DNA from 2 places in the Marinobacter sp. DSM 26671 genome. Region 2 is predicted to be linked to the other one. Evidence: predicted binding sites of a transcription regulator. Region 2 holds the regulator's gene; the other holds the start of a gene.
The links. The regulator LexA, encoded in region 2, represses DNA repair genes until DNA is damaged. The targets are predictions, from matches to a motif close to CTGTNTNNNNANACAG.

Region 1: the regulator LexA is predicted to act here: its motif matches at 8,302-8,317, upstream of recN (DNA repair protein RecN).

Annotation. Positions count from the first base shown of each region.
Region 1 is NZ_FONF01000018.1:6,465-17,756, reverse strand. It holds gene carB (carbamoyl-phosphate synthase large subunit) at 1-2,064, opposite strand, end outside; gene carA (glutamine-hydrolyzing carbamoyl-phosphate synthase small subunit) at 2,145-3,275, opposite strand; gene dapB (4-hydroxy-tetrahydrodipicolinate reductase) at 3,470-4,270, opposite strand; gene dnaJ (molecular chaperone DnaJ) at 4,297-5,424, opposite strand; gene dnaK (molecular chaperone DnaK) at 5,503-7,428, opposite strand; gene grpE (nucleotide exchange factor GrpE) at 7,521-8,120, opposite strand; gene recN (DNA repair protein RecN) at 8,376-10,055, shown strand; gene fur (ferric iron uptake transcriptional regulator) at 10,160-10,570, opposite strand; gene BM035_RS16875 (outer membrane protein assembly factor BamE) at 10,693-11,019, shown strand; gene BM035_RS16870 (RnfH family protein) at 11,013-11,292, opposite strand, start outside.
Region 2 is NZ_FONF01000005.1:891-12,182, reverse strand. It holds gene BM035_RS06845 (hypothetical protein) at 1-493, opposite strand, end outside; gene BM035_RS06840 (autotransporter assembly complex protein TamA) at 785-2,434, shown strand; gene BM035_RS06835 (translocation/assembly module TamB domain-containing protein) at 2,431-6,192, shown strand; gene BM035_RS06830 (SIMPL domain-containing protein) at 6,195-6,899, opposite strand; gene BM035_RS06825 (gamma-glutamyl-gamma-aminobutyrate hydrolase family protein) at 6,931-7,665, opposite strand; gene BM035_RS06820 (amidoligase family protein) at 7,658-8,659, opposite strand; gene lexA (transcriptional repressor LexA) at 8,875-9,486, shown strand; gene BM035_RS06810 (cell division inhibitor SulA) at 9,529-10,020, shown strand; gene BM035_RS06805 (hypothetical protein) at 10,025-10,285, opposite strand; gene BM035_RS06800 (DUF6586 family protein) at 10,337-10,849, opposite strand; gene BM035_RS06795 (DUF1329 domain-containing protein) at 11,074-11,292, shown strand, end outside.

The DNA.
Region 1 (11,292 bases), on a different contig from region 2:
CTTCAGGCCCAGGCGGGTGATCATCTGCTGGAACCGTTCCCGGTCCTCGGCACGGTCAATGGCGTCCGGGCTGGTGCCGATGATCGGCACACCGGCCGCTTCCAGGCCACGGGCCAGTTTCAGCGGGGTCTGGCCGCCGTACTGCACAATCACGCCCTTGGGCTTCTCGACGTGAATGATTTCCAGCACGTCTTCCAGGGTGATCGGCTCGAAGTACAACCGGTCGGAGGTGTCGTAGTCGGTGGACACGGTCTCCGGGTTGCAGTTGATCATGATGGTTTCGTAGCCGTCTTCACGCATGGCCAGGGCCGCATGCACACAGCAGTAATCGAACTCAATGCCCTGGCCGATCCGGTTGGGGCCACCACCGATCACCACGATCTTCTCGCGGTCGCTGGCGTCCGACTCGCACTCTTCCTCATAGGTGGAGTACATGTACGCGGTGTCGGAGGCAAACTCGGCGGCGCAGGTATCCACGCGCTTGTACACCGGGCGGATATCCAGATCGTGGCGCAGCTTGCGCAGGCTTACCTCGGAGATGCCCAGCAGTTTCGCCAGGCGGGCATCGGAGAAGCCCTTGCGCTTGAGACGGAACAGGGTGGCCTGGTCAATGTCGGCCTTGCCGGCACTCTTCAGCGCCTGCTCTTCCCTGATCAGGTCCTCGATCTGCACCAGGTACCAGGGATCCACGTGGGTATGCTCGTGCAGGTCCTCCACCGTCATGCCAGCCCGGAAAGCGTCGCCGATGTACCAGATGCGGTCGGCACCGGGCACGTTCAGTTCGCGGGTCAGGGTTTCCCGGGAATTCTCGGAATCCAGGTCTTCGAGTTTCTCGTCAAAGCCTTCGGAGCCCACTTCCAGGCCGCGCAGGGCTTTCTGCAGGGATTCCTGGAAGGTGCGGCCAATGGCCATGACCTCACCCACGGATTTCATCTGGGTGGTCAGGCGGGCATCGGCCTGGGGGAATTTCTCGAAGGTAAACCGGGGGATCTTGGTGACCACGTAGTCGATGGACGGCTCGAACGAGGCCGGGGTGACGCCACCGGTGATTTCGTTGCGCAGCTCATCCAGGGTGTAGCCTACCGCCAGCTTGGCCGCGACCTTGGCGATCGGGAAGCCGGTGGCCTTGGAGGCCAGCGCCGAGGAGCGGGACACACGGGGGTTCATCTCGATGACGACCATGCGGCCGGTGTCCGGATTCATCCCGAACTGCACGTTGGAGCCGCCGGTTTCCACACCGATTTCACGCAGGACTGCCAACGAGGCGTTCCGCATGATCTGGTATTCCTTGTCGGTGAGGGTCTGGGCCGGGGCCACGGTGATGGAGTCACCGGTGTGCACACCCATGGCATCGAAGTTCTCGATGGCGCAGACAATGATGCAGTTGTCGTTCTTGTCGCGGACAACTTCCATCTCGTACTCTTTCCAGCCGATCAGGGATTCGTCGATCAGCAGTTCGTTGGTCGGGGACAGATCCAGACCACGGGTACAGATTTCCTCGAATTCGTCGCGGTTGTAGGCGATACCGCCGCCGGAGCCGCCCATGGTGAAAGACGGGCGGATGATGCACGGGAAGCCGATGTCGTCAGCCACTTTCCAGGCTTCTTCCATGGAGTGGGCGATGGTGGCCCGCGGACACTCGAGGCCGATCTTCTTCATGGCCTTGTCGAAGCGGTCCCGGTCTTCGGCTTTATCAATGGTGTCGGCGTTGGCGCCGATCATTTCCACGCCGTGCTTTTCCAGAATGCCGTGGCGCTCGAGGTCCAGGGCGCAGTTCAGCGCGGTCTGGCCGCCCATGGTGGGCAACAGCGCATCCGGCTGCTCTTTCTCGATGATCTTCTCGACGGTCTTCCAGGTGATCGGCTCGATGTAGGTGGCATCGGCCATGACCGGGTCGGTCATGATGGTTGCCGGGTTGGAGTTAACCAGAATAACCCGGTAACCCTCTTCGCGCAGCGCCTTGCAGGCCTGGGCTCCGGAGTAATCAAACTCGCACGCCTGCCCGATCACGATGGGGCCGGCGCCCAGGATCAGGATGCTTTGGATGTCGGTACGTTTTGGCATGTCTTGGTAAACCTGTCAGCAACTTTTGAATTCTGGCAGCGCAACACGCGGCGCCCGTGAGCTTTCCGTAGCGATCGGTCTCAGGCCGATCGCGCCTCCATCAGGCGGATAAACTCGTCAAACAGCGGGGCCACATCATGGGGGCCGGGGCTGGCTTCCGGGTGGCCCTGGAAGCTGTAGGCCGGCTTGTCGGTCCGGCGAATGCCCTGCAGGGTGCCGTCAAACAGGGACTTGTGAGTCGCCTCGACATTGGCCGGCAGAGTTGCCTCATCCACGGCAAACCCGTGGTTCTGGCTGGTGATCATCACGGTGCCGGTGGCGATATCCTGAACCGGATGGTTGGCTCCGTGGTGGCCATGCCCCATCTTCATGGTCTTGGCACCGCTGGCCAGGGCCAGCAACTGGTGCCCCAGACAGATACCAAACACCGGAATCTCGGTTTCCAGCACTTCCTTGATGGCGGTGATGGCGTAATCACAGGGCTCGGGGTCCCCGGGACCATTGGACAGGAACACACCGTCCGGGTTCATCGCCAGAACCTCGGAGGCCGGAGTCTGCGCCGGCACCACGGTGATGTCGCAGCCCCGGGAGGCGAGCATGCGCAGGATGTTCAGCTTGACGCCGTAATCCCAGGCAACCACCTTGAACCGTGATTCCTCACGCTCACCGTAACCCTCGCCCAGGGTCCACTCCGTCTCTTTCCAGGACCAGATCTTGTCGGAGGTAACCTCTTTTGCCAGATCCATACCCTTGAGGCCCGGGAAGGCTTTTGCCAGTTCCAGAGCCCGCTCGGCAGTGGCGTTTTCACCGGCAACGATGGCACCGTTCTGGGAGCCCTTGTCCCGGAGGATGCGGGTCAGACGGCGGGTATCGATGTCGGCGATCCCAACAATGTTGTTGCTTCGCAGGTAATCGTCCAGAGTTCCCTTGCTACGCCAGCTGCTGGCCAGCAGAGGCAGATCGCGGATAATCAGGCCGGCGGCCTGGATGCGGTCTGACTCAATGTCTTCTTCGTTCACACCGGTGTTACCGATATGCGGGTAGGTCAGGGTCACGATCTGGCGGGAGTAGGACGGGTCGGTCAGGATTTCCTGGTAGCCGGTCATGGCGGTGTTGAACACCACTTCGCCGCTGGTTTCTCCGTCAGCGCCGATGGCTGTGCCGTAGAACAGGCTTCCGTCTGCGAGTGCAAGGATTGCTGGTGTGCTCAAGGCTTGTATCCTCATCGAGTGGCGTATCGGTTCGTCACGAACAGGAACGCAAGCGCAAATTCAGGTTGCAAAAAAGCGAGACGGAGTCTTAACTCGGTCCCGCTTTTTCAGAATCTTTGTGCAAAGGTACGCTTGGTGCAGTCAAACCGCCTTATTGTAAAAAATATGGCGCTTTGTGTCCACGAGAAATGGCCTCACTTGAGGTCCAGCACGTCCTGCATATCATAAAGCCCGGCCGGCTTATCCTTCAGCCATAAAGCGGCCCGCATGGCACCCTTGGCAAAGGTCATCCGGCTGCTGGCCTTGTGGGTCACCTCGATACGCTCACCCTCGGTGGCGAACAAGACGGTGTGATCACCCACCACATCCCCCGCCCGAATCGTTTCGAAACCGATTTCCTTGCGGGTTCGCTCGCCGGTGAAGCCCTCACGACCATAGACGGCACACTCTTTCAGGTCACGACCGAGGGCATCGGCGACGACTTCACCCATGCGCAGGGCCGTTCCCGAGGGCGCGTCTTTCTTGTGGCGGTGATGGGCTTCGATAATCTCCACGTCGTAGTCGTCACCCAGGGTTGCGGCGGCGGTGCGCAGCAGGTTGAGGACGACGTTAACGCCCACGCTCATGTTGGGCGCAAACACTACGGGCGTGGACTCGGCGGCCAGAGCCAGTTGCTGCTTTTCGGCGTCGGACATGCCGGTAGTGCCGATCACGAGCATCTTGCCGTTGGCCTTGCAGAACTCGGCGTTTTCCAGAGTCAGGTCCGGGAAGGTGAAGTCGATAAGCACATCGAAATCATCCTTCACATCGGCCAGGCTGCCGGCCATTTTGACGCCGGTTTTGCCGATCCCGGTCATTTCGCCGGCATCGGCGCCGATCAGGCTACTGCCGGGCTCGACCACGGCGGCACCCAGCTCGAGACCCTCGGTGCCGTCAACGGCTTCAATCAGGACTTTTCCCATGCGCCCGGCGGCGCCGATGATTGCTACCCTCATGCTCGCGTTCCTTCTTGTCGCGCCGATCAGAATTTCATTTCGTCGAAGAAGCTTTTCACGCCTTCAAACCAGGAGGTCTTCTTCGGGCCGTGCTCTGTGCCGTTACTGGCGTCCAGAGTTTTCTGGAACTCTTCCAGCAGCTCTCTCTGGCGCTTGGTCAGATTCACCGGCGTTTCCACGATCACACGGCACAGCAAGTCACCAGCAGGACCACCACGAACCGGGCTGACACCCTTGTTACGAAGGCGGAACAGCTTGCCGGTCTGGGTCTCCGGTGGAATCTTCAGTTTCACCCGGCCATCCAGTGTCGGCACCTCGAGCTCTCCACCCAGAGAGGCATCAACGATGCTGATGGGAACTTCGCAATAGAGGTTGCGGCCATCGCGGGTAAAGATGGAATGTTCCCGCACGGCTATCTGCACATACAGATCTCCGGGAGGACCACCATCGACGCCCATCTCGCCTTCACCGGAAAGGCGAATGCGGTCGCCGGTGTCAACGCCGGGCGGCACCTTGACCGACAGTGTTTTCTCTTCCTGAACCCTGCCCTGACCGTGACAGGCCTTACAGGGGTTCTTGATGATCTGGCCGGAGCCCCGACAGGTCGGACAGGCCTGCTGTACGGTAAAGAAGCCCTGCTGCATGCGCACCTGCCCCATACCCTTACAGGTACTGCAGGTTTCCGGGCGGGAGCCTTTCTCGGCGCCGCTGCCGTCGCATACTTCACATTCGCGATGCCCCGGGATCTTGATCTGGACCGTCTTGCCTTTCACGGCCTCTTCCAGATCCAGCTCCAGGGTGTAGCGCAGGTCCGCACCCCGGGTGTTGCGGCCACGACCGCCGCCACCAAAGATGTCGCCGAATACATCGCCGAAGATATCCGAGAAGCTGGCACCGCCGCCTCCGAATCCGCCGCCTCCGGCCTGGCCGTCAACGCCCGCGTGGCCGAACTGGTCGTAGGCAGCCCGCTTGGACGGCTCTGCCAGTACTTCGTAGGCTTCGCTGGCCTCCTTGAACTTGTTCTCGGCTTCGGTGTCGTCCGGGTTACGGTCGGGGTGGTACTTCATGGCGAGCTTTCGGTAGGCTCGCTTGATTTCCTTCTCGTCCGCGTCCCGGGAAATCCCGAGAATCTCGTAATAATCGCGCTTGGCCATGCTTTTAAAACCCTGTTTTTAAACGCGGAAAACGCGGGGATCTCCCCGCGTTTTCCAACTACCTGATGTACGTCAGATTTATCGCTTGTCGTCGTCTTTGACTTCTTCGAACTCAGCGTCGACAGCATCGTCAGACTTCTGGCCCTGGGCTTCTTCCTGCCCACCGGCTTGCTGGGTCTGATCCGCCTGATCTGCATACATCTTCTGGGCCAGCTCGGAAGAGACCTCGGTCAGCTTCTGAGTCTTGGCTTCGATGTCTTCCTTGTCGGAACCTTCCAGAGCGGTTTCGAGCTCCTTGATGGACGCTTCGATGGACTCTTTCTCGCTGTCGCTGACCTTGTCACCGGCTTCGTTCAATGTCTTGCGAACGGCGTGAACCATCGCGTCGCCCTGGTTGCGAACCTGGACAAGCTCTTCGAACTTGCGATCTTCCTCGGCGTTGGCCTCGGCGTCCTGCACCATCTTCTCGATTTCGTCATCGTTCAGACCGGAAGAGGCCTTGATCACGATTGACTGCTCTTTACCGGTCGCCTTGTCTTTGGCGGACACGTTCAGGATACCGTTGGCGTCGATATCGAAGGTAACTTCAATCTGCGGCACACCACGCGCTGCCGGCGGAATATCAGCCAGATCGAAACGGCCCAGCGATTTGTTCTGGGCAGCCTGCTTACGCTCACCCTGAACCACGTGAATGGTTACCGCGGTCTGGTTGTCGTCCGCTGTGGAGAACGTCTGCGACTTCTTGGTCGGAATCGTGGTGTTCTTGTCGATCAGCGGAGTTGCCACACCGCCCATGGTTTCAATACCCAGGGTCAGCGGGGTTACGTCCAGCAGCAGAACGTCCTTCACATCACCGGAGAGAACGGCCGCCTGGATGGCAGCACCCATCGCCACAGCTTCGTCCGGGTTAACGTCCTTGCGAGCTTCTTTGCCGAAGAACTCTTTCACTTTTTCCTGCACCAGCGGCATGCGGGTCTGACCGCCGACCAGGATAACCTCGTCGACTTCGCCTGCCTTCATGCCTGCGTCCTGCAGCGCTACTTTACACGGCTCGAGGCTGCGCTGAACCAGGTCTTCTACCAGAGATTCCAGCTTGGCACGGGTCAGTTTCACGTTCATGTGCTTGGGACCAGACGCGTCTGCGGTGATGTACGGCAGGTTAACGTCGGTCTGCTGGCTGCTGGAAAGCTCGATCTTGGCTTTCTCGCCCGCTTCTTTCAGACGCTGCATCGCCAGGGAATCGCCGCGCAGGTCGATACCGCTGTCTTTCTTGAACTGGTCTGCCAGGTACTCGATGATCTTGAGGTCGAAGTCTTCACCACCGAGGAAGGTGTCACCGTTGGTGGCCAGAACCTCGAACTGGTGCTCACCGTCAACATCGGCAATTTCGATGATGGACAGGTCAAAGGTACCACCCCCCAGGTCATATACCGCCACGGTACGATCGCCGCTCTTCTTGTCCAGGCCATAAGCCAGGGCTGCTGCGGTCGGCTCGTTGATGATGCGCTTCACTTCCAGCCCGGCGATCTTGCCTGCGTCCTTGGTGGCCTGACGCTGGCTGTCGTTGAAGTAGGCCGGAACAGTGATGACGGCTTCGGTCACTTTTTCGCCCAGGTAGTCTTCTGCAGTCTTCTTCATCTTCTTGAGAACTTCTGCAGACACCTGCGGCGGCGCCATTTTCTCGCCCTTCACTTCAACCCAGGCATCACCGTTGTCTGCCTTGGCAATCTTGTAGGGCACCATCTTGATGTCTTTCTGGACTACATCGTCTTCAAAACGACGACCGATCAGACGCTTGATGGCGTACAGGGTGTTGTTCGGGTTGGTAACCGCCTGGCGCTTGGCTGACTGGCCAACCAGGGTCTCACCATCGTCGGTGTAGGCGATGATGGACGGGGTGGTGCGATCACCCTCGGCGTTCTCGATTACCTTCACCTTGTCGCCATCCATGATGGCTACACAAGAGTTGGTCGTTCCCAGGTCGATACCGATAATCTTGCTCATTGAGTCACTCCAATTCTTCTGAATGCTTTCCAGGAGGCCATTTGCCTCCGCTTTCGCTATTTACTGGCTATATTGGCGCTTTAATCGGCTTTTCAAGCCTGCTCATCAATTTTTGGTGCATCTTCCGCTTTCGCGACCACCACCATGGCCGGCCGCACAACACGACCATTCAGCAGATACCCTTTCTGCACCACGGCTACCACGCTGTTCGGCTCGGCATCCGGCGCAGGCACCATGGACATGGCCTCGTGATGCTGGGGATCGAAGGGTGCGCCCACCGGGTTGATCTGCTCAACGTTGAATTTCTTCAGGCTGGACATGAAAAGACTCAGGGTCATTTCCACGCCTTCGCGAATTGAGGCAACCAGTTCGCCGGACTCATCGTGACCCTCGGTGCTCTCGACCGCCTTCTCAAGGCTGTCAGCTACCGGCAACAGCTCCTTGACGAACTTTTCCAGGGCAAACTTGTGCGCCTTCTCAACGTCGATCTCGGCCCGACGGCGCACGTTCTGCATTTCCGCCTGGGAGCGCAGCATCTGCTCCTGGAATTCCTGAACCTGAGCCTGGAGCGCTTCCACTTCGGAGGTTTCGTTGTCGCCGGCTTCGCCTTCAGCGGCCTGGGCCTCCTCTTTCGCAGCCTCGAGGGCTTCGTTCAGTTCCTCGTGCTCGTTGCGGTTCTCGTCAGTGCTCATGGCTACTCCTGCTTCATCTAAAGCGGCCCGCTGTCAGTGGCCGGTTAAACATGGGCTCCGGCCGCCTCGAGCCGGAAAATGTCGTTGCGAACGGATATGGGGCCCGCTCTCCAGGTTTCAACCACCAAAGCCTGCAATCCTGAAGAAAATACCTGCCTCAGGTTTGCAAACCACAAAAACCCTGTATATATTCACAGTCACTGTATACATCCACAGTGTTTTGCCGGTTTCAGGAACAACGCGGAGGTTATCTGCATGCTGACTCAACTTACGGTTTCCAATTACGCCATCGCTGAACGAGTGGAACTCCAGTTCAGCAAAGGCATGACCGCATTGACCGGCGAGACCGGCGCCGGAAAATCCATCGTTCTGGACGCCCTCGGCCTGGCCATGGGTGGCAGAGCCGATGCCGGCGCCGTCCGGCATGGTGCCAAACGCGCCGACATCACAGCGACCTTCGACGTATCCGGAATTCCTGAGGCAACCGAATGGTTGGCAGAACACGAGCTGGATGACGACAACGATTGCATCCTGCGCCGGGTCATCAGCAAGGATGGCCGCTCCCGCGCCTACATCAATGGCCAACCCTGCCCCCTGAACCACCTCAAGGAACTGGGCGGTGTGTTAATGGATATTCACAGCCAGCATCAGCACCAATCTCTTTTGCGCAAGGAAACCCACCGCAAGCTGGTGGACGAGTTCGCCGGCGTTGAGACCCTGGCCGCTGAAACACGGGAAGCCTGGAAATCCTGGAACCAGATCCGCCAGCGGCTGACCGAACGCCAGCAGAATGCCGATGAAGCAGAGGCCAAACTCCAGCTTTTGCGATATCAAGTGGAAGAACTGGATCGTCTTGCACTGGAAGCGGGCGAGCAGGAAAACCTGGAACAGGAACAGGCGCAGCTCAGCCAGGCGGATACGGTTCTGCACAACAGCCATCAGGCCGCCCTGCTTTGCACCGAAGATGAAACCAGCGCAGTGGATCTGGTGCGCCAGGCGTTACAGCAGCTGGAGCAGCTTCCGGTGGACGTTCCTGCACTGGCGGACACGATCCAGATGCTGAACGAAGCCCAGATCCAGATCAGTGAGGCCGGCGACAACCTTCGCCATTTCGTCGAGGACTACGAGGCCGACCCAGCTCGACTGGCGGAAGTGGAAGAACGGCTGAGCGCCATCTACCAGATGGCCCGCAAACACCGGATCACACCGGAAGAATTACCGGAACTGCATCAGCGCCTGAGTGCCGAGCTGGCCGAGCTGGACGGTGGCGAGGGCAGCCTGGAGCAGCTGGCCGCAGAGCTGGACAGCCAGCGCGGACGCTTCGATGAGCTGGCCGCGGAGCTGTCAGAGGCCCGTGCCAGGGCCGCCGCCGAACTGGATCAGCGGGTCGCAGCGGAGCTCACCCAGTTAAGCATGCCCAACATGCAGTTCATTACACACCTGAACCGCAGCAACGGTGGGGAGCCAGCGCCCCACGGACTGGAAGAGATTGAATTCCTGGTCAGCGCCAACCCGGGGCAACCTGCGCGGCCACTGGCCAAAGTAGCCTCCGGCGGCGAACTGTCGCGAATCAGCCTTGCCATCCAGGTGGTGGTTGCCCAGACATCAACCACACCCACACTGGTCTTCGATGAAGTGGATGTCGGCATTGGCGGCGGCACGGCCGAGGTGGTTGGCCGACTGTTACGGACTCTTGGCGGCAACGGACAGGTGCTCTGCGTCACCCACCTGCCGCAAGTGGCGGCCCAGTGTCATCAGCACCTGTTTGTCAGCAAGTTTACCGAGCAGGATGCCACCTTCTCGAAAATCGAGACGCTGGACGATCAGGGCAGAATCAGTGAAGTGGCGAGAATGCTGGGAGGCGTGGACATGACCGAACATACGATCGCTCATGCCAGGGAAATGTTTTCAAAGGGGCAGGCAACCCATCACTGAGCCGCGAGCAACTATCCACTACCCCTCTCGATCCTGAGAGCTGTTGGGGCGGGCCATAAACCCGCCCCTTTTTTCGTTCCTTGAGCCAACGGCCCGAGCCAGGCTCAGGACTTGATCGGCTTTACGTACAGAATCAGGCTGTGATCGACGATTTCGTAACCGTGCTCTTCGGCAATCTTCTTTTGTCGCTCTTCAATGACCTCGTCGACAAACTCGACTACCTCACCCGTCTGGGTGCACACCATATGGTCGTGGTGGTCGTCGCCAGCCATCTCGAACACGGCATGGCCGCCCTCAAAATTATGGCGCAGTACCAGCCCTGCTGCTTCAAACTGCGTCAGTACCCGGTAGACTGTTGCCAGCCCCACGTCATCGCCTTGCTCCAGAAGCTTCTTGTATACATCTTCGGCACTGAGGTGATGCTCCTCCGCGGTCTCCAGAATATTGAAGATTTTGACCCGCGGCAGAGTCACTTTCAGACCGACTTTTCGTAATTCGGCGTTTTCGGATGACATGTTACTATTCACTCTTTGGTGTGCCTCACGGCTTCCGGTATGATGAAGCCGCCATTGAACGGTTAACCCGTGTCACACCTGCCTCTGGCAGGCGATTTCAAGATAGAGGATTTCCCCCGGCGATGCAAAAGCTCACAGCTCTCATTCTCACTTTCGTTCTATCCGGTTGCGTTTTCCCGGGCGTCTACAAAATCAACGTCCAGCAGGGAAACATCGTTACCGATGAGGAGCTGACGCAACTGACCGAGGGCATGCCACGCAGCCAGGTGCACGCAGTGATGGGAACACCGCTCATGCTCAACCCGGTTGACCCCTCCCGCGAATACTACGTGTACACCTTCCAGAGAGAAGGCGGGGACATCCAGGAACAGCGAATCATCGTGTACTACGAAGAAGACCAGTACGCCTATTACGAGGCACAACTGCTGGAAGAAACGCCGGCCTACTGAGCCTGATCTTTCTTTTTCGCCCGATTCAGTCGCGCCTGCTTCGGATCGATCTTCAGCGGGCGATACAGTTCCACCCGGTCACCTTCACGCAGTTCGTGGGCGGCCGGGTCCTTGATCACCTTCCCGAACACGCCCATATCAATCGTATCCGGATCGATCTCCGGAAAAATATCGCTGATCCCGGACAGCTTGGCCGCTTCCAGCGCGGTCGTGCCCTCGGGCACATTTACCGGCACAATTTCCTGCCGGTCAGGCCGGGCATAGGCCACTTCC
Region 2 (11,292 bases):
GATCAGAGAGCTCTTCCATAAAGGCTTCGTAATAGAAATTTACGAAGCGGTAGATCTTGGTGTTCGTAACGTCAATGATCTTGTACTGGTGCAGTCGATAGATGATGGAGATCACACGGAGGATACGGAGGAAACGCAGGCTTCCCACCGGAATACAGCCCACCAGGTCATACCAGTGAATAAACGGGTAGAAGTACCAGCGGTCGTAGATTTTTGCCTTGATGGCGTAACCCCAGCGGACGAAGAACTCGGTCAGGAATATGCTGACGAAGATCAGATCGTAAAAGATGAAGCGTTCATGGATGGGGTGGTAGGCCGACTGTATGGCCGGAGCATGCTCTTTCAGCAGATTCTGAACGGCTACAAAGTTATAGATCGAGTCCCAGATGATGAACGCCAGGTTGATGATCAGCAGGCCCAGCATCAGGAAATCAATGATGAACCAGACAAGCTGGTGGCTGGATTTCAGGTTTTCTCGATTTATCTTCAGCATTCGCCAGGGTCCGGTCTGTTGCTAAGTATCTGACAGGTTAGCTTATTTCAACGCCACAAACGACTCGCCCTTGAGCCGCTCAGGGCAGTCCGAAAGGCCAACCATGGATTAACTTGACCGTCTGCCATTAAACTCCCACGCTTGAACGGAAATCCTTCTTGTTACCACCAACACTGAAATAGCCGGATGCTATCAATCTATCAAGTCGTGAATTCGGGCCGGGTCCGGCTTTTGATCTTGTTGCTCTGCTGGCTGCCGTCGTGGGTTTGCGCGCAACAGGTCGTCGTGAACATGGAGGGAGACTACCCGGATCTGAAATCAAATGCCCAGGCGTTTATCGGGGAGGTTGAAGGCCGCAGTGCCAGTAATCTCAGGCGTTATGCCCCCACGGCCGTTGGTCAGGCCGAGGAGGCATTGCGGGCGCTCGGGTATTACAGCCCGTTGATTGATTGGCGGATTGAAGAGGGTGGTTCCGACACAACGGCAACGCTCGTTCTGTCCATTACACCGGGGGAGCCGGTGCGAGTTACGTCCCGGACCGTGGAGATCAGGGGGGCAGCTGCGTCAGATGAACGGTTTAACGCCGATCTGCCAGAGCACCCGGCGGAAGGCGACATTCTCAACCACGGTCAATATGCCAGCCTGCGAGACACCATCCAGACCCGTGCCCGACGGCGTGGCTATTTCGACGGCACATTTGTTACCCGTACCCTGGAAGTGGATCCGGCAACCCGAAGCGCTGCGGTTACGCTTATCTATGATAGCGGCGAAAGGTACCGGCTCGGAGAGGTAACCTTTGCCGAGGGACACTGGTTCGAGATCGGTCTACTGGAGCAGTTCGTTTCTTTCGAGCCAGGTATACCCTTCCATGCTGATGAAGTAGCAAGGCTCAACCGGGATCTCCTGAACAGCGGCTATTTCAGCAGTGTTGATATCGATGCCTCACCGGGTAGTGCCGAGGACGGCGTGATTCCGGTCCGCGTTGATCTCACCCGGCGCGAGGCCCGCTCTGTGGCGGCGGGCGTGGGGTTTTCGACCGATGTCGGACCCAGGTTCCGTGGAAACTGGCGGGAACACTGGATCAATCCCATGGGGCACAAGCGGGGCGCCGAGACAGAACTCTCGGTACCCAGGCAGAACCTGAGTACCTGGTACGAGCTGCCCCTGGATCCGCCCATGACCGACCTGATCCGCCTGAGCGCCGGTTACCAGCGCGAGGACATCGAGAATGTGGAATCGGAACTTCTGAGCCTGGGGCAGCAGTGGCAGCATCAGTTGGATAACGGCTGGCTACAGATATTGTCGCTGCGTTGGGAAGGTGAGCGCTTTAACATCGGCAATGACGAGAAAGGCACAAGCACACTCCTGCTGCCCGGTGCGGGATACTCGAAAATACACACGGACTCGCCACTGGACCCATCCCGGGGCTATCGCCTGCAGTTCGATGTTACCGGTTCGCATCGGGCGGCGCTGTCCGATGTGGATATCCTTCATGTAAACGCACTGGTCAAGGGGCTGTTTACGCTGGCGGACAAGCACCGGTTTCTGGGCCGTCTGCAGGCGGGGGCTGTGGCAACCAACCGGTTTGAAGATGTACCTCCATCCCTGCGTTTCTTCGCTGGCGGTGACCAGAGTGTGCGAGGGTATGGCTATGAAACCCTGTCGCCAGAGAATGATAACGGCGTGCCGGTGGGCGGACGCTTCCTGATGGTTGGCAGTGCCGAGTATCAGTATCAGTTTGCGGACAAATGGCGTGCCGCCATGTTCGTCGACCACGGCAACGCGATCAACAATCCGAGCGACCCGCTGGCCACCGGCGCTGGTGTCGGCATACGCTGGATCAGCCCGGTCGGGCCGTTGAGGCTGGACATCGCCAAAGGGTTGGATCGTGAATTTGGCGGGGATTGGCGCATTCACTTTTCCATGGGGCCTGAGCTGTGACGAGGACACCGGAAACTTCGGACGACAGGCCGCACAAGCCATCGGCACGCCCGCGCCGCCTCCGGTTTTGGCTGTTGGTAGGGCTGGCGGTATTGATTCTCGTGCCTGTCCTTGTGGTGGCCGCTGTTTTGCTGGCCCTGCGCTCTGAGACGGGAACCGCCTGGGTTATAGAACAGGTGCCAGGGCTTCAGGTGGAAAATGACCGGGGATCTCTGTTTGGTCGGTGGCAGGCCGACCACTTGCAATGGCGTGGTTACGGGGTCGAAGTGGTCGTTGAGTCGCCACTCGTGGACTGGTCCCCTTCCTGTCTGTTCCGAAAACAGCTCTGTATTGAGAATCTGGAAGCAGAGACGCTCGAAGTCTCGCAGTTGCCCCCGGCGGACAAAGCCGAAGGCGGGAGCCCCATTACACTGCCAGGCGTGGACCTGCCGCTGGCGCTGAATATCAGTGGCGTCCGGCTCGGGCCTTTTACCTTCAACGGCAACAGAGTCTGGGACCGGTTTGAGCTGGACGCCGGAGGGTCGGGCGCCGCCTGGAACATAAAGCGCGCCTGGTATCAGCTGGGTGAGTACACGGTGTCCGCCGCTGGCCGGATAGAAACCCGCCGGGACTGGCCTGTCAATCTGGAAGTCAAAGCGGACATCCCGCCGCCTTATGGAGACGAGTGGCTTCTCGACGCCCGGCTCTCCGGCAGCGTTCGGGACCTGATGGTCGCTGCATCCAGCCGTGGCTACCTGGATGCTGAACTCTCGGGGGAAGTCGAGCCGCTCGATCCGGCCCTGCCGGCACAGTTGAGGCTAACCTCGGATCAGTTCCGCGCAGCGCAGGCGCTGCCGGAGACCCTTGTGTTCAATGATTGGTCTGTGGACGCCAGGGGTAGCCTTCAGCAGGGTTTTCGCACCCGGGGGCAAGCTACGCTTCCGGGCACGACAGGCCCGGTACGGCTGACGCTGGAGGGCCTGGCGACGACTCGTGCGGCGGAGAACATCCGGATCGAGTTGGCCGCAGACAAGGAGAATGGTGCAGGGCAAGACACTGTGGTGGCCAATGGCAATGTCTCCTGGAGCGAGGGCCTCGAAGCCAGTGCCGACATCCGTTTGCGCGGATTTCCCTGGTATACGCTGATCCCGGGCTTTGAGCCGCCAGTGGTAACCCTTCGTTCCCTGGATGGCACCGTGTCCTGGCGTGAGGGGAACTACCATGCAGAGCTTCAAGCCGGTGTCGAGGGTCCCCAGGGCAACGCGGAACTGACCACCACGGTGGATGGCGATGCCGGGCAGACCACACTGACCAACCTGACCGTCAGCACAGGCGCCGGGTCTCTTACCGGCAACGGCTCGGTGAACTTTTCCGGGCCGCTTTCCTGGCAGGCGGCCTTGCGCCTGAAGGACTTCAATCCCGGTTATTGGGTACCTGTACTGGAAGCCAGTCTCAGCGGTGATGTGACGACCGAGGGACAACTCGGGGATGGACCGGTACCTGCCATGAATGCCGGATGGGATCTTGAGGGCGACTGGCGTTCCAATCCCGCGTCTCTGCAGGGACGGCTAGATACCTCATCAGGCAGTTGGGAGCTATCCGACCTGCAGTTGTTGGTGGGTGACAACCGTATTGAGGGTAGCGGTACCTGGGGCGACGTTCTGCGTGGTGATCTGGCTCTGAACCTGCCCGCGCCGGAAATTGTCCTGCCTGGCCTGACGGGGAATCTGCAAGCCACTCTGACGGCGGAGGGAACACCAGAGCGCCCGAGGGGCGAGCTGAGTGCAAGTGGCAAAAACCTGGGCTGGCAGGATAAGCTCGCCATTGAAACCCTCAGTCTTGAGGCCGATCTGCAGGACGGCATGCGCCTTGTCAGCCGTTTGCAGGCGGAGAACCTCAACGGGTTCGGGCAAGAGCTTGAAACGCTCACTCTGGAAGCCAATGGCACCCAGGGAAAGCACACCGTGAGCATCGGTGCACGTCATGCCGAGGCTGACCTTGAGCTGGTTTTCGCAGGAGAGGCCGGCGCTGACTGGAGAACCTGGCAGGGAGAGCTGTCCCGCGGCCTGATTGACCTTCCGGAACAGTCCCAGCAATGGCGGCTTCAGGCCCCGGCGACCCTGGCATACAAAGCCGATGGTGAGCTCACATTTGGCAATCATTGCTGGCGCTGGGAGGAGAGTACGGTTTGTGCCGAGGACCAGACACTGCTCCCGGTTCCCCGCATTGCCTATCGTATCGACCGCTTCCCAACCGTTGCCCTCGCTCCCTTGCTGCCAGAGACGTTACGCTGGGACGGTTGGATCAACGGAGAGGTTGATTTCACCACAACCGACGACGGCCCGGACGGACGCGTTTTCCTGGACGCCGGTGAAGGACAATTCCAGTTGCTGGTGGACGGCGAGTGGGAGTCACTCGCCTACAATACCCTGACAACCGAGGTCGGCCTGAAGCCGAGACAAGCCGACCTTGCGGTCCGTCTTTCCGGACCCGAGCTTGGCGATTTCACGCTGGATATGAACCTGGATCCGAACTCGGACGACCGTAGCGTTGAGGGTTCCTTCAGTCTCGAGGGTCTGGATATTGCCCTTGCAGGATTGCTTTCCGGACTGGACGAAGTTGCCGGTCGGGTGAACGGCCAGGGCCTGCTCTCCGGCCCGCTGATGAACCCGGCGGTGACCGGCGAACTGCACCTGGTGAATGGACGAGTTTCCGATCCCCGCTTGCCGGTACCAATCGAGGAAGTGATCGCCAGCGTTCAGTTTGGCGGTTACTCGGCCGAGATCAGTGGCAGGATCCGGAGCAATGCGCGAAGCCAGACCATTGTGGATGGGGAAATCGACTGGCAACAGTCTCCCCGGGGGGAAATCACGATTTCCGGCAGCCGTGTGCCATTCAACCTGGAGCCTTATGCGCAGCTTGAGGTGGAGCCGGATCTGACCATCGTTTTCAGTGAGGGGGCCCTGGAGGTATCCGGACAGGTCGGAGTGCCAAGAGGCGATATCGAGATACAGGGTTTGCCGGACCAGGCCGTGTCGGTCTCGGAGGATGAGGTCATTGTCGGCGTGGAACGGGAAGAGCCCGTTGTCCGATCGCTGAATATGGATGTGACCGTGGTTGTTGGAGAAGATCAGGTGACTTTTGCCGCCTTCGGCGTGACCGGTGATCTGGAGGGATCTCTTCGCATTGGCAATGACATGGATACCCGTGGCACGCTCCAACTGGTCAATGGCCAGTATGAAGCCTATGGTCAGGAGCTCAAGCTCAGGCGGGCAAGACTGTTGTTCGTGGGCAACCTTACCCAACCCTACCTGGACATCGAGGCCGTCCGCACCGTGGATACCGTCGTGGCCGGTATTCGTCTGACCGGCCCTGTGCAGTCGCCCCAGACGGAAGTATTCTCCAACCCCGACATGCCTCAGACGGAGGCGCTTTCCTATGTCATTCTTGGCCGGGCGCCCCAGAGCCGGGGTGATGAGGGCCAGATGAGCCGGGCGGCGCTGTCCCTGGGACTGACCCAGGCCAACAAGGTGACGGGGCAAATTGGCGAAGAGTTCGGTATTCGCCAGCTCACCCTGGAAGCGGAGGGTTCCGGCGATCAGACCTCGGTGGTGGCGAGCGGGTATCTGACGGATGAGCTGAGTGTCCGCTACGGTGTCGGCATCTTCGAGCCGATCACCACGGTCGCTCTGCGCTACGATCTGGGCCGTTACTTCTATCTGGAGGCTGCCAGCGGGCTGGCGGCCTCCCTGGATATCTTCTACACCCGGGATTTCTGAGTTCAGTCCAGCTCGAAGGTGGCGCTCACTGAGGCCCGGATTTCCCGCTCACCCACGCTCGAGACCGTATCCGACATGGATTTGGCCTCCGCCATCATCATTGGTACCGGGCGGTGCCCGCCATTGATGTTGATGGTGACTACATCACCACAGCTCTGGTCGAGCTGACTGGCCACGAATCGGCAGCGGGCCTGGGCGTCTGCGATGGCTCTGGCCAGTGCTTCCTGTTCCATACCGGTCTCATCCGAGTGGAAGAACTGGTGAGGGCCCAGGTGGTAATCCAGGCCCACAGCCTGGGCCTGCTGGAGCAGGGGGTTGAGCAGAGTAAGATCACTGATGCTGAAGCTGACGGTCTGGGAGGCGACGGCCTGCTTGCGGGGCTGCTCCTCTCTTTCAGATGCGGGCAGAGTTCGGGTGTAAAGGTTTACCGACGCGTCTGAGTAATCATTGAGCTGATCCTGATACTCGGTAATACCCTCGCGCCACTGCGCCATCAGGGCCGCTACCCGTTCGGTGGCCTTCTGGGGAAGCTCGTGCTCGGCACTGGCTGTGAACTGGAGTCTGGCGCTGTCGGGCTCGTATCGGACACTGCCCTCGCCAGTGAGCGTAACTTCACCTGCCATTGTCAGAGCAGGTACTGTGAGCGCGAGAGGGAGAATAAAACCGGACTTCAGGTTTAAACGGAGCTTTCGGTTCCGTCCGTTCATGGTAGTGCCTCCTTTGGAAACCGTTAATGGATCAGGCGTCGTCGGAATCCGGTTCCAGGCGCGCCAGTTTGTATCGGCGGGCAGCATCCACGAACTGGCCAAAGATGCGTCGGTGTCCGCCATGGTAGAGCAGGTATTCCGGGTGCCATTGGATGCCCGTTAGCCATTGGCGTCCGGTGCTTTCAATAGCCTGTACAAACAGATCATTGTCCACGGCGGTCACGCGCAGGTTGCGGCCCAGGCGCTTGATGGCCTGGCTGTGAATCCGGTTGGCGCCGATCACCGGGGAGCGCATGGCTTGCTCAAGCCGGCTGTGCGTTACCAGTCGCACGGTTTGCAGGGGCAAGAGCAGTGGGCGATGCCGGGTATTGACCCTCAGCGGTGTCACGTTCTGGCACAGGGACCCGCCGTGGAAAACGTTGATGAACTGGGCGCCGCGGCAAATCCCGAGCACGGGAATGCCAATGGCTTCAGCCTGCTCAAGCAGTGACTGATCGGTTTTATCCCGCTTGCGGTCATAGTTGGCGGTAACCTGTGGCTCCTGCCCATAACGTTCAGGATGGACGTGGGTGCCGCCTGACAGCACCAGGCCATCAAGCATCGGTACGGCAACCCGTGAACCGGGGCGAATATAGTGGGTCCGGGCACCGTGGAGGCGCAGACCCAGGCTGATCAGGCGATGGGCAAGGCTTTTTCGAGCGGGACCACTGATGCCGATCGTCAGGCCCGGAACCTCAAGTTCCTGTTCTTTGGACTCTTCAGACATACCCGTTTTTGGCCAGCCAGTCGTCAGTGGTTTCCCGCCAGCTGTGGGTCAGGTTGTGAAGATTCAGTTTGCGGCGCTCCCGGAACAGTTGCCGCATGTCGGCCAGGTCGTCGGGATTGTTGGCCAGTTGCTCCAGGACGACCCAGTCGTTCCAAACGGTTGAGAAATGCCAGCCGGGATTGTCGATGTCGCAATCCGGCAACCGGTAATGCAGGGTTGGCCTGCTTTTTATCCTGGGATCCTGAACATGGCGTTCCAGCCGTTCCTTGTCCAGGTGGGCAAACAGTGGAAGCAGGTCAAGCGCGCGATTGCGGGTAGGATTGAACTCCAGGTAATCCTCCATGAGCTCCCCGAGGTTTGGTTGATAGTTATCCTCCATCAGGAGCTCGGTGTAGCGGCCGTGCCAGGGTTCGATGTACGTAGTGAATTTGCGGCTGACGTCCAGTTGATGCCGGTGCTTGAGCCATTCATACAGGGCCGCGAACGCCTGGAAGTAACGAACCAGGGTCTCCGGGCTGAGGTCGGGCAACTCGGGATTAAGCTGCAGGCCAAACGCAAAATAGATGGCGTCCCGGCTGCCCAGTGCCCCGGCGTTCCTGAGCTTGTCGACGAGCGTTTCAATCACCTCGACGCTGGAAAACTTCAGGGGTGGGCTTATGATCTCAAGGGGTACCACGCGTTCGGCCGCGGCGTCGATCACATCCATCGCCTGTCCACCGAGTTCACGAATGGACTCGGGGAGGCGCTCATCCGCCAGATCAAGATCCTTGATCGGATCGGAATCAAGCTCAACCGTGAAGTCGCCAAGAGCTGTCTGCAAGGTTGTCACATAGCGTGACTTGAGCTCAGGTGTGCCCTCCAGCATCTTCGCCGCCAATGTAACCAGCTCATCGTAGCCCAGACCAGACAGTTCGATCTCGACGCCAACCCGGCGTTCCTTCCCTTCGTTCGTCTCTAGGATTTCAGGCATCCTGCAGGCACTGACTTGAGTCATGGTGCTCCCTGGTTCGTGAGGAATATTGCCCTAACCATATCACACCGCTGTTGATCCTCATTATTAAGCGGATGCAAGAAAATCAGGGAGCCGACTTTACACTGGATAAAACACTGTATATAGTCAGTTTACTGTATAAAAAAACAGGGCCACCGGAGCCACTCTTACGAGAGGCTGATGTTTGCAGCGGCCCGATCCCGATATAGCGGAGTAGCTTGATGAAGCTGACAGCAAGGCAGTCCCAGGTACTGGATATTATTCGCCGATACGTCGACGAGACCGGCTATCCGCCAACCCGTGCTGAAATCGCAGCAGAACTGGGCTTCCGTTCGGCCAACGCCGCGGAAGAACATCTCCGGGCATTGGCAAGGAAAGGTGCCATCGAGATGGTGCCGGGAGCGAGCCGCGGCATCCGTCTGCCTGAGGCGGAAGAGGATCTGGGCCTCCCGGTCATTGGTCAGGTCGCTGCCGGTAGTCCGATCCTTGCTCAGGAGCACATCGAGGACCACTGCACACTGCAGCCAGAATTCTTTTCGCCGTCTGCAGATTATCTTCTGCGGGTCCGGGGCATGAGCATGAAAGACATCGGTATTCTCGATGGCGACCTGCTGGCAGTTCACAGTACCCAGGATGTTCACAACGGCCAGGTGGTTGTTGCCCGGGTTGGCGATGAGGTCACGGTAAAGCGTTTCCGCAAGGAAGGCTCGAAAGTCTACCTGATTGCCGAAAACGAAGAATTCGCACCGATCGAAGTGGACCTGACCGAACAGGAGCTGTTCATCGAGGGTCTGGGTGTTGGTGTTATCCGCCGCTCTGACCTGCACTGAGCGGTTCGGATAGCCTCAGATAGTTTGAATAACGGGTGAATTATGGAACAAATGAGCTTTAATCAGAATCTGGCCTACAACCCCAATGCTCTGTCCTGTTCAGTGTCGGCAACCGCCGCCCGCGAGCGACGTTCCGTCATTCGCGCCCGACGCGCTCCGGAAACCACCGAACCCAAAGTCTGTGGCAATGTGACGGAGATCATTCTGCCGGAAGGCCAGGTAGAAAATTTCCAGCTGCTGTTGCCAATGCTGACCCAGCTGAATCAAGAGAAGCGCTGGCTGGCCTGGATCGACCCGCCCCAGGCGCTGGTTAGCAAGTGGCAAAAAATGCACGGGATTGTCGCCGGCGAATTGCTGGTGCTGCGTTCAACACCGGACTATCCTGCCCAGGACCTGGCAGAGCGAGCCCTCAGTGCCGGCACCTGTCACGCTGTGGTCATGTGGACCCGTAAACTGGGGCGAGTTGCCTTCGAATCCCTGCAAAGAGCCTCGGCCGAGGGCAATAGCCACGGCGTCGTTCTCAGGCAGCGTTAACCGATCAATGCAAAGTGTAGGAGGGCTGGGCGTCTGAGGCGTCCAGTTCGTCATCTTCCCAGTCGATATCGTGGGCAACATTGCCTACAGCCTCAATGCCAGCTGCAATCATGGCTTTGGCAACCGACATATCCCGATCTTCCATCATTTCCCGGGCTTCTTCCGAAAAAGAGATTTTTACCAGTGGCGCACTGTCATCATCAATGCGGCGCAGAGCGTAATCGCCATTGGTCAATTGCACGATTTCAAAAAACGATGGTGACATTCAATAAACCTTCAAGTTAATACGATTTGAATAACCGGAGCTGGGAGTGGCTTACCACTCGCTGTGCTGCTCTTCCAGATCGTCGGCAAAATGTTTGACGGCGGTCAGCGTTTTCATCAAAGCAGCCGACGATCGATCCGGGCCGGAATCGGCCGATACCGCAATGATGTTTTCCTCGCTCACGGTTTTTTTGGTCGCCGGGGGTCTGCTTTGGGCGCGCTCGAGTTGCTCCAGATGGTTCCACCAACTCCCGGATCGCTGTTCCAGCTCCTTCAGGCGGCCAACTTCACTCGGTTCTGGCCCGATAAGAGCGACCAGCTCATCAAGGGTTGAAGGCTCCTCTGATTTTCTCTGGTATAGCCTCGCAACCATGACCAGCAACAGTTTTCGAGACCGCAGAAGCAGCTCGATCGCCCCCTGAATAGCGGCCTCCCGGCGCAGCGCCTGTTCCGCCTCGTTGGGACGTTGTTCCTGAGCCTCGTCTGTGGGCCGGTCGAGTGGCTGAAGCAGCGTGCGGGCGAGAAAGAGCTTTTGAGAAACCAGTGAGTGCCATTGCGAGGCCATGGAATACCTTCAATCCCCCAGCGCGGGTGTAACCCCGAAAAATTAATTCGTCACTATATCATTTTCGCTATCAAATTTCTTCCATTCTCTGTGCGGTGAGGTTTCACAATAAAACACAAACATTCACTTGAAACGACCGTTTGAATTTGGCAAAAAGGCGCCCGGCTGTGCGAGTTCTGCTCGTGGCGGCGACCCAACAGCATGAATTTCTGGAGGTGTAAGGGATGCGAAGCCAACTCGTTGCAGGTGTCGCACTGGTTTTTCTCGGGTTTTCCGGACAGGCCCTGTCCAAGGTCACGGCCGCCGAGGCCGAGCGGCTGGGTGGTGAATTGACCCCGGTCGGAGCCGAAAAGGCGGGCAACCGCTCAGGCAGCATACCCGAATGGACCGGAGGTTTGGCCACGCCGCCGGACGGCTGGCGTGAGGGGCAAGTGGAAATTAAC